2 regions of the Brevibacillus sp. HB2.2 genome follow, and region 1 is predicted to be linked to the other one. Evidence: riboswitches for the same ligand, from Rfam matches in the RefSeq annotation. Region 1 holds a riboswitch; the other holds the start of a gene.
The links. Region 1 has a riboswitch for cyclic di-AMP ahead of HP401_RS16815 (C40 family peptidase). Riboswitches for the same ligand answer to the same signal wherever they lie in the genome.

Region 1 (5,715 bases):
ACTGAGAATAAATCTATATAAAGTAAGGGTAGCTTGAGAAAGCTACCCGTGGAAGAAGGGGATGGTGAAGGAGAAACTGCTTCCCATTCCCAATTCACTGTTTACCATCAGATCTCCGCCGTGAAGCCGGACGATGCTCTTACAAATCGTTAAGCCTAAGCCTGTACCTCCACTGTTGCGATTTCGTGATTTTTCCGCCCGATAAAACTTGGTGAAAATCTTCGTCAAGTCTTCAGCGGCGATTCCTTCTCCTTTGTCGATTACAGTAAAAAGGACATGTCCTTCTCGCTGATCACAAGTAAGGTAAATGGAGCCATCCGGTTTGTTGTAGTGAATGGCGTTGTTCAACAAATTTTCCATGACACGGCGCAGCTTAGTCTCATCCGCTTCGATGTGTAGTTCATTGGAGATTCGCAGCTTCCATTGAAACGTGAGGCCTGCCTCTTTGATTCTTGGCAAATAGTCCTCAATGATTCCTCGCAAGAAGCTTTTGACATGAATGCGGTTAATACTGAGTCGAACTTCGGAGCTTTGCGTGGTGAAGTCCTGCAGCTCATCCAGCAGCTTTTCCAAGTCCGTCGTTTTTAGCTCGATCTTGCCCATCTGTTTCTGTATTTTGGTCATATCCGTCACGCGACCAGAGCCGATGTATGAGGCATACCCTTTGATCGTGGTGAGAGGTGTACGGAAGTCGTGGGCGATCGAAGCAATCATTTCAGCCTGTCTTTCTTCCGCTAAGCGAAGCTCATCCACCATTTCCCCGAAATATCGAAAGAGTTGCCCAAATTCATCATGCGATCGATACGTAAATGTGACCAGCCGCTTCCCTTCCTGGATTTCTTGGGTGACGCGCGATAATTCGTTAACCGGCCGTAGTATCCAGCGAACGAACAAAGCGAGCAGAACCAATCCTACCAGACTAATGCTTCCGTAAATAAACCAAAGCATCATGGAAACCCCTGTCGTAGCCATCATGTCGTAATCATCCGTGTAGAAATAAACAACAATCTCCCCTGTACGCGGTGGCTCCTGCTGAAAATGGTACTCAGCCACCACTTTGAGGTCATTTTGCTTAGCAGAATCGCCACGGCTTGATGAGGAGGGGGAAGGCATTTTTAAATTATAGGCGCTTGATGTTTTGCTGTAGATAGTGTTTCCATTGGCATCCTTCACGAGCATGCGGTACATCACGTCGTCTGGCAACTGCTTCTCAAGCTCCATGCGTTCGATTGGGTCCTTGAAATTACTGACGAGAAGCAGTTGATTGAGCATGACCTTCTCTGCGGCTTCCTTCTCAGCCTGGTACTGATTATGCCGGTCATTTTTGAGTTGAGCGACAATAATGTCTTGAAAAACAAATTTAAACAACAAAATGTTGAGTGTGAGCAAGGCAATGAAGGAGAGAAAAATTTTATTGCGCAAGCTCATTTAAAGCTTCTCCCCGATAAAAACGTAGCCTGTCCCCCATTGTGTTTTAATGAATTGACGTTCTGTTTCCAGCTTCTCACGGAGGTTTTTAATATGGACCGTCACTGTATTGAGCGAGCCATAACCATATCCCCAAACACGGTCATAAATTTGCTCTCTTGTAAAGACGATGCCCGCATTTTCTGCGAGGAAGGTGAGTAGTTGGAATTCCTTGGTAGAGAGCTCGATCTTTTGGTTACATACGTATACGGAATACGTTTCTTTATGAATTTCCAAGTCCTTGAATTTCAAAACCGTAATTGGAGAAGAGGCTGTTTCCTTCTCAGGCTGCTCTTCGGTATGCTTGCGAATGCGCTCATAGCGACGAAGGTGGGCACGAATGCGAGCGAGTAGCTCTTCTGTATCAAAAGGCTTCGTGATGTAATCGTCTGCGCCGATTTCGAAGCCGACTACCTTATCTACCGCTTTTCCTTTTGCACTGAGAAACAGTATAGGTAAATCCCACTCACGGCGAATTTGAGAGCAGAGCTCGTAGCCACTCATGTTGGGCATCATAATATCCAAAAGGATCAGGTTGGGACGCTCACCTTGGCTGAGCAACGAGAGTGCATCTTCTCCGCTTTCAGCAGAGGAAACGCTGAAGCCCTCGTTCTCCAAAATGTCTTCTAGCAGTTCAATAATCTCCAGATTGTCATCGACAATTAAAATGTGATCTTTCACCGGAACAACCCCCAGTTACTTCTATTAATAAGGAATACCATTCAAAGAATGGGTCTTGTCTATCATAACATGCTTTGCCCCTATCAGGGGAAGAAACCCCGTAAGTTATTAAGTTGTTCTAATATGTGAGGGTACCTCTTTAGACCAGGTACTAAATTTCGTCAGAAAAAGCCAGAGACGTAGTGTCCCTGGCTTTTATTATTTTGCCGAATGACTATTTTTTAGCTGGTTTTTCCGGCAACGATGCAGCTTGCACCGCTTTTTCCTTATTCGGAGTTTCTGCTTTCGCTAGAACAGGAGCACTGAGACGCTTGGCGCCTACATAACGCTTGCTCCAGTAGTATGGATCGTTCAACTTGGTGTTGACGACTCCACGACCAGATTCCGAGTGCACGAATGTGCCGTCTCCGATGTAGATACCCACGTGAGAAATGCTGCGACCGTTCGTATTGAAGAATACGAGATCGCCTGGTTGCAAATCTTTTCTGTCTACCTCTGTACCTAACTCGTACTGGGAAGCAGAATTGTGAGGCAGGTCTACACCTAACGCATCAAATACGTAGCGCGTGAAACCGGAGCAGTCAAAGCCCTTTTTGGACGAGCCGGAAGATTTGTAAGGGGTACCGTACAAGTCACTGACAACTTCATGGAGAGTATTCTCCTCAGCAGCCTGTGCAGCGCCTGCCCCCATAGTAAGTAATCCAGCCATAAATAAAGATAAAACCATCTTGCGCAAAAGAAACTGCTCCCTTCGTGAGCCTACGAGGTTAGCTGAAGGGTTCGGTCGAAAGGACGCCCTAGGCTGCTAGGAGTAGCAACCATTCACCCCAAAAACGTGGTTCCCCCGTTTCCGCTAAGCGGAATTCGGCTATTTTTCGATGTTTTTTTACACGCACTCTTACGAAGATTCTACGCCAATCCTTTTTTTCCTTCTTTTTATCTGTTCATTCACATATTCGTCACAAAGATAGCGTCAAATGCTGTAACGTTTTCGTTCGACAGTGCAAGCCGCCTTTCGACGTGGGCTTATTCCTGCCTTGCGGGAGAGCTCGTCCGATTAAGGCAGGAAAATGTCTCCGTCCAAGGACGGAGGGAAAAACCAACCGCACGCCCGTTATGGGAAGCCTATACCGAGGGCTACAATAAGGGCATAACGTTCCACAAGCACCACATGCAAAACGAATGGAGGTAAGCGAGTAATGAGCGAACGGTCTGGCAAAGTACTACTCGGGCTGGTTCTGCTGCTAGTCGGTGGGTTGGTTCTTCTCGATCTGGTTGGTATCGATATCGGAGACTTGCTCGGGTTTATCATTCCCGGCGTGATCATGATATACGGTGCCAAAAAGATCATGGGACAAACCGGTTCACGATTTTGGGGAATCCTGGTCTTCCTATTCGGGTTCCTGATGTTGATTGGCAAGCTTGACCTACTGTTTCACGCGCTTCTGGCCATTGGGGTGATTTATCTGGGATATCGCTTACTGCGTCCCAGCCAAGAACCTAAACAAGCGCCACCTGCTTGGGAGCGTGAATGGGCCCAAAAAGTATTAAAGGAAGATACGCTGGACACTTGGGAGAGAGATGTAAGAAGACGCCCACAGTAACGCCAATGTCGCAAGAGTCTTTTGGATGAACAATATGATGTGATATGATGAGGAGGAAAAAATAATGAGTATCTTTAAACGTTTGCGTGACCTGACAGTAGCTTCGGTAAATGATGCATTGGATTCGATGGAAGATCCGGTAGTAATGCTGAATCAATATATGCGTGACATGGAAGTAGAAATCGGACAAGTTGAAGTAGCGGTTGCCCGTCAGGTTGCACTGGAAAAGAAATTCCGCCAGCAATTGGACGAAGCCAATGCTTTGATCGAAAAACGTGATCGCCAAGTCAAGCTCGCCTTGACTGAAGGAGAAGACGAGTTGGCTCGTCGAGCACTCGCTGACAAGAAGCAGTACGAAGGCCGTGCAGCGGAATATGAAACTCTCTACCTGTCAGCATCCGAGTCAGCTACGCAAATGCGCGAGAAGCTGGCTGAGCTGAAGGAAGAGTTCTATAAAATGCGTGCGAAAAAGTTCACACTGATGGCACGTGCACAAGTAGCTCGTACACAAAAGCAAGTCAATCAAGCAGTTGTCGGTATCGGCAATCAGTCCGCAGGCCGTGGCTTCGCTCGCATGGAAGAGAAAGTCATGCGCATGGAAGCAGAAGCGCAAATGAGCGGGCAATGGCGCCAAACGAACCGCGCTTGGGAGAACGCTCTGTCTGAACTGGAAAAGGATGATCTCGATGCAGAACTTGCCAGCATCAAAGCATCCATTAAGGAAGTAAAAACACCGGTAGCCAAACCAGTACAATCCTAATTCAACAGGAACTGGGGGACAAGGTGTAGAATAGATTGTGTCAATTCGGCAGCCTGTGTACATCAGGCTGCTTTTCCCCTAGGAGGTACGATTCTTGCAGGACTTCTTGGTCTTTTTGCGGCGGTTTATCGCTGAGCCTGGACGCGTCGGTAGTATCATCCCCAGCTCTCGTTTTTTATGTGAGCAAATGTTGAAAAGCGTCGATTGGGCTTCAACCGATGTGATCCTGGAGCTGGGACCTGGTACAGGGGCATTTACCCAAACGATCTATCAGCGCTTGCATCCCGGCACACAGTACGTGCTCGTGGAACGAGATTCCCAATTTCGCTCTATGCTTCAATCACGTTTTCCCGATCTTGCTATCAGGGAGGAAGCGACTAAACTTAGGTCTTACTTGGAGGAGCAGGACCTTGCAGGTGCAGATGTCATTATCTCAGGTCTGCCATTCGCCAATTTTCCACAAGAGCTGCGGGCAGCAATTCTGGACGAAGTTCAATCTGTACTGAAGCCAGGGGGCCTATTTATTACATTCCAATATTCGCTACAACTCCAAGCTGAGTTGCAGGATCGTTTTCCCTGGGTCAAGATCGACTTTACCCTGTTGAACATTCCGCCTGCATTCATCTATACATGTCGTAATGGACAAAGTGAAAACGATCAGCGTGGGGCGTGAGAGAGGAGACTTTTGTGAAACTGTCCCGTTTACACAAAATGTTGGCTGGTGTCCTGATTATTTTTACGGGAATCGGTCTTTTGTTAGACAGTTTGGGTATCATATCGTTCGGTCTGTTTGATTTGTGGCCGATGGTGCTTATTTATTTTGGCCTTCGTTTGTGGGGGAATAAAAATCGGATTGGCGGAGGGATTCTATTCTCTCTTGGGACCATCATCGCGACGGATATGTGGTTCGGTGTCGGAATTGATGATTTGTTCCAGATTGCAGTACCAATCGTGTTTATTTATTTCGGCTTTCAGTTGATTCGGGGCAAGAACAGCAAACGAGATCAGCGTGTGAATCAACCATTGGGAGAGAGTGGGATCCCATCTGCTGCGGAGACGATTTTGACTAGTGATGCGAGTGTCCCGAATGACGTGAACGTTTCAACAGCGGAACGCCCTTGGCAAGACAACTGGAACAAATGGAAGCATGTTGGTGGCAAAATTCCTCATCACGAAAAAATGTCTTCATCACCTGACGACATG
Region 2 (5,715 bases), on a different contig from region 1:
CCAAAATGCAGGCAAACTGTCGCAGCAGAGTGTCTGGACAAAAGAAGTGAAAGCTTCCCCTCTACCCATTACAAAATAATGCTTCATAGCAGCACCTCCCCTTTCTTATTGGAGATCCTCAATGGACGAGATGTTCATGTACGAAGGAACCACGAGTCCGATTTTGGTTCCGTCGAGATTCGGACCCAAATCCTCGATTTGCCCACCAAATTTTTTCAAATAGCTCGTATCCGTAGACGGCAGCCACGCCGCAACCATTCCATCCACATCCCCAATTGCCACTCCTGCCCACATCGGTCCAGTCTGCACCTGACTCAACTCGACTTCATACCCCAGCTTCTGTTCCAGCACATGCTCGACGACGTGCGAGCTGGCAATCTCGGAATCCCATGCTACATAAGCAAGAGTCAGCTTCTCTTTTTGGACAGGCTGTATGCCCTCCACCCATTTCGCCACTTTGGCTTCGTTATTTTTTACCCATTCCGCAGCGGCCACTTCCGGATCTTTTCCGTCAATCATTTGAACCATGACCGACTCCATATCGGCTGGCTCCCACCAGAACTTATCCAGAAATTGATAGGCAGCAGGCTGATCCTCTTTCAGCCCTTTGCGCACGATGGTATGAATTTGTTCCGCTCCGCCAAAGCCGTTCTTCGGGTCCGCCAAGTATTTCAAATCCATCTTTTTAAACATCCAATGCGGCGTCCAGCCCGTAATAATAATCGGTTCCTTCGCTTCGTACGCCTTGATCAAAGCGGCTGTCATCGCTGCATCTGAGCCTTCGACAAGCTGCCATTTATCCAAGCCATACAGGTTCATGACTTCCTCAGTCTTTACCATCGAGCCTGCTCCTGCGTCGATTCCGATGATTTTGTAGTCGAGCTTTTCTCCTAACGCGTTGTCCGACGTCTCAGAAGCAATAGGACCGACCACCGTTGCTGTCGGTATTTGTGTGTTTGTGTTTTGACTAGAGCAGCCTGCGAGCCAAGCTGTTGCTCCCATCATGACTGCCAATATAGCTGGAATCATTTTGTTCATCATGTATTTCTCTCCTTTTTTCCTGCATGTTGGGTAAGCCGATCCAAGACGATAGCGATGATCACGATGGATAGCCCCGCCTCGAATCCTCTTCCTATATCCACTTGCGATACGGCACGATACACATCTGCACCCAAGCCTTTCGCCCCGATCATAGCCGCTATGACCACCATCGACAGGGCGAGCATGATGCACTGATTGACGCCCGCCAAGATCGTCGATTTCGCATACGGCAGCTGCACTTTCACGAGCTTTTGCCACCCAGTTGCGCCAAAGGCGTCCGCCGCTTCCTCCATTTCTGCTGGGACCTGGCGTATGCCTAAGTTCGTGAGACGCACGATTGGCGGCAAAGCAAAAATAACGGAGGCAATGACTCCCGGCACCTCGCCCAAGCCGAAGAAAAAGATCGCGGGAATTAAATATACGAACGCTGGCATCGTCTGCATCAAATCCAGTACTGGCGTAACTAGATTGCGAAACGTATCGTGTCTCGCGCAAAGAATGCCCACCGGAATCCCGATAGCGATCGAAATCATGGTAGCAGTGAGGACGAGTCCCAATGTCTCCATCGTTTCATCCCAGTACCCCAAGTTGTGGATGAGAGAAAGTCCAACAACCGTAAAGACCATGGACGCTCTCCCTGCAAAAACCCACGCAGCGGCCCCCAGCAGCAAGATGAGAATCAGCGAAGGTATCTCTGCCAAAACCGTAGAACAGTAAGTCACCATCGTGGAAATGACGATAGCCACCGGATCAAACAATACCCCTTTGTACTGGCCCAGCACCTCCACGAACCCTTCCATCCAACCGCCAATCGGTAGCTTAGGCACGACGTCCATCACTCATCACCTCTGCTCTCTGATGCTCTTGTACATTGACTTTGCCTACCAGCCCGCCTAGCACCGCTCCTTTTACGATGACACCCAACAAACGCTGCTGCTCGCCCACTACCGCAATCGGGACATGCAGGTCTGCCATCATCGGGAACAAGCTGTGCAGACGTGCGTCAGGCGAAACGGTAGGGAGGTCGGTTTTCATGATTGCCTCCAGCGAATCTCCCGTACTGATCGCGAGTGATACGTCATACGCCGTAATCAATCCGAGCAGTGTGCGCTTTTTGTCCACGACGTACAGGCTGGACACGCCGTTATCCATCATCAGTTGCAGCGCCACTCGCGCCCCTTTGTCAGGGGTGATTGCTTCTGCCCGTTTCATCACATTTTCAGCAACGAGCACCCTGGACAGGTCGGCATCCTCCACGAACTTCCGTACAAATTCATCCGCGGGATCTGCCAGGATTTCTTCTGGGCGGCCGATTTGAATGATCTGCCCGTCTTTCATAAAGGCAATTCGGTCGCCCAGTCGCAACGCCTCATGCAAGTCATGCGTAATGAACAGGATCGTCTTTTTCATCGTCATCTGAAGCTCCAGCAGTTCATCCTGCATATCTTTTCGAATGAGCGGGTCCAGTGCACTGAACGCTTCGTCCATCAAGAGAATATCTGGATTATTAGCCAATGCCCGCGCCAATCCGACTCGTTGACGCATCCCTCCGCTCAATTGATTTGGGTACGCATTTTCCCACTCCGTCAATCCAACGAGCGCGAGCGCTTCCCGTGCTTTTTCTTGTCGGAGCCCTGGTGGTACTTGCTGAATCTCCAAACCAAACTCCACGTTTTCCCGTACCGTCCGCTGTGGAAACAGGGCGAAGTTTTGGAAAACCATCCCGAGCTTCTTCCTCCGCACCTCGCGCAAAGCTGTCGCCTTCATGGCCACGATCTCTTCCCCATCGATCTCGATGCTTCCGCTCGTTGGGTCAATCAGTCGATTACACAGTCGGATTAAGGTTGATTTGCCGCTGCCGGATAGGCCCATGATGACGAAGATTTCGCCTTCCTCGACTTCAAAGCTGACCTGATTGACACCGATGGACTGGCTGGTTTGCTTGTAAATTTGTTCTTTTGTACGTCCTTCCGCCAGCAGCTTCAAGGCCAGCTCGGGCTGCTTGCCGAACACTTTTGTAAGTTGATGGACTTTCATTTTGGACATGATATCCCTCATCCTTCGTTTTTTCGTAAATGGAAAAAGCCCGCGAAGCTTCCACACTCCAGCAAACCCAAGCAGGCACGCTTGATTTTTACTCGTGTAGAAAATCCGCAGGCTTACGGAATACCTGGCGTCCATTGTCAGGACTCCCTGTACTCTGTCTTCCTGATTTCGATTGTCAGCGGTTTATGTCGTACCGACTGCCTCCCAGCGATCCACACCATTTCCTTCACGACTGTATCGCGTAAGCTGCTCGTCGATATTTTCATAAAAAAATAGACCGATCCATCCTTTTTCTCCAGAACAAAGGTCCCAAAGAAAAAGCCTGTATCGGCCTATCACACGCCCGCAAGGAATCCCCTTGTTGCGCATAAAATGCCTAGACTTTATCCATCCATGACCTTCCCTGCTTTGGCCGACGAGGTTAGCTGACGGGTAGGATGGCAGAGAAGACATTTCCTCATCCCTCCTGATCACTCAGGATTAACCCCAAAAGATTGGTTCCCCCGCTTCCGAGAATATCGGAACTAGGCCGTATGTGTTGTTTCTTATTGAAGCGTGATTGTGATTTGAATTATACGCTCGCTTCCAGTTATTGTGAACGTTCGTTTAGCATGGTTTTAACCGGATTACGGCTTTCTTTATGAGTCGGATTGGATTAGCTGTTCGTTGCTCATAAAATCAAGATGTTTGGTGCCGTTTACTCGCTGTTGTGGTGGGGAGGAAACAGGAGAAAACGCTCAGATTCTTGGAACCCCTGCGCGGGAGCATGGGGTGCCCGGCTCCGTGAAAAAAAGCGAAACCGCGTCCAAAGTAGTCTCATCAGGATGTGGCTCAGAGGTGGACGCTAAAGGCAGTTTCGCTTTTTTTCACTACGCCTCGGTAGGTGTGTCCAAAGATCTTCGCTTATTTCTCCTGTTTCCTCTACGAGCTGTTGAGGTTCTACGCTTTTTTAAAGACTTTTTGAATGATGCTTTCAAGATGTAAACAATAGCCGCTTGGGAAGAAGAACATTTCCAGTCCTAGCGCCTCTGGAGCCCACCCCAGCGGAGAAATGAATGGCGGGGGTTGTCGTCAGCTTCAACCTCTGAGATTACATCCTCGAAACTCTACTTTTGGAGCGCTCCTGACATTCATTTCGGAGCGAACAGTCTAACCCCTTGCGGGGCGTAGGTCGAAGCGTAGACTGGAAATGGGCTACTTTTACCTCAACACCAAAAAGCTCCCGCCTCAATGAATCAGGGGGGAGCTTTTTCAAAGGTCCGATGATTAAACGACGTCGTAGCCTTGGTCTTCAATTGCTTCTTTTACTGCATCGAGAGTCAAGTTGCTCTCGTTATAGGAAACCTCAACCTTTTTTTCAGCCAGGTTTACTTTGCCTTCTGCACCCAGATCTTTCAATGTATTCTCGATGCGCGCTACGCATTTGTTGCAAGACATGCCTTCTACGTTCAATGTGATATTTGTCATGATCAATCTCTCCTTGCATTTTATGTTGTATAGGTAAGGCGGACAAAGCCGCTTGTTACTGTTGTTACAGCTTCACTCGTTGCAGTCTCAGTGCGTTGAGTACGACGGATACGGAGCTGAAGGCCATTGCGGCACCGGCAAGCCATGGAGCGAGCAAGCCGATTGCGGCAATTGGGATGCCCAAGGTGTTATAGGCCAATGCCCAGAACAGGTTTTGCTTGATGTTGCGGATGGTGAGCTTACTCATCTCGATGGCGTCTGCGACACTAGTCAGTTCGCCGCGCATCAGGGTAATATCAGCTGCTTCCATCGCCACATCAGTACCTGTACCGATTGCCATACCGACGTCAGCGGTAGCGAGTGCAGGAGCATCGTTGATACCATCGCCGACCATCGCGACTTTTTTGCCTTGCTCTTGCAGTTTTTTCACTTCTGCGGCTTTGCCTTCAGGCAGGACTTCCGCGATGACGTGATCGATTCCTGCTTCACGGGCAATGGCCTCGGCGGTTTGACGGTTGTCACCGGTCATCATGATCACAGTCAATCCCATTGCTTTCATGCGCTGAACCGCTTGCTTGGAGGTTGGTTTGATCGTATCCGCTACAGCAATCAAGCCAGCGAGCTTGCCTTCGACGACTGCGAGCATCGCCGTTTTACCGGAGCGCTCCAGTGCCAGCATGGTATCAGACACTGCTTGGTACGAAATTTGATGTTTTTCCAGCAAACGGCGGGTACCGACGAGTACTTCTTTGCCGGAGACGGTGGCCTGAATACCGAAACCAGGAATGGCTTCAAAAGAACCTGTATCAGCCAAGGTAATTCCTTTATCCGCAATTCCGCGAACGATAGCTTGAGCCAATGGGTGCTCGGAGTTTTTCTCAGCGGCACCAACCAGAGAGAGCAATTCTTGTTCTTCGATACCAATGGCGATGACGTCTGTCAGTTCTGGCTCGCCTTTGGTTACAGTCCCTGTTTTATCGAGGACGATCGTATCCAAGTGGTGAGCCGTCTCCAGATGCTCCCCGCCTTTGAACAGGATACCCAGCTCAGCTGCGCGTCCAGAGCCCGCCATGATTGAGGTCGGTGTTGCCAAACCGAGGGCGCATGGGCAAGCGATTACGAGTACGGCAATTGCTTTTTCCAAAGCCTCACCGAAGTTGC

Region 2: another riboswitch for cyclic di-AMP. It lies ahead of HP401_RS30855 (quaternary amine ABC transporter ATP-binding protein); the one in region 1 lies ahead of HP401_RS16815 (C40 family peptidase).

Annotation. Positions count from the first base shown of each region.
Region 1 covers NZ_JABSUV010000021.1:94,713-100,427, forward strand. Annotated here, with positions in the region: gene HP401_RS16805 (sensor histidine kinase) at 43-1,428, opposite strand; gene HP401_RS16810 (response regulator transcription factor) at 1,429-2,148, opposite strand; gene HP401_RS16815 (C40 family peptidase) at 2,363-2,884, opposite strand; cyclic di-AMP (ydaO/yuaA leader) riboswitch at 2,889-3,028, opposite strand; gene HP401_RS16820 (LiaF transmembrane domain-containing protein) at 3,348-3,752, shown strand; gene HP401_RS16825 (PspA/IM30 family protein) at 3,817-4,512, shown strand; gene HP401_RS16830 (class I SAM-dependent methyltransferase) at 4,607-5,185, shown strand; gene liaF (cell wall-active antibiotics response protein LiaF) at 5,200-5,715, shown strand, end outside.
Region 2 covers NZ_JABSUV010000027.1:23,935-29,649, reverse strand. Annotated here, with positions in the region: gene HP401_RS30870 (hypothetical protein) at 1-87, opposite strand, end outside; gene HP401_RS30865 (glycine betaine ABC transporter substrate-binding protein) at 106-1,041, opposite strand; gene HP401_RS30860 (ABC transporter permease) at 1,038-1,877, opposite strand; gene HP401_RS30855 (quaternary amine ABC transporter ATP-binding protein) at 1,861-3,087, opposite strand; cyclic di-AMP (ydaO/yuaA leader) riboswitch at 3,482-3,628, opposite strand; gene HP401_RS30850 (cation transporter) at 4,354-4,554, opposite strand; gene HP401_RS30845 (heavy metal translocating P-type ATPase) at 4,619-5,715, opposite strand, start outside.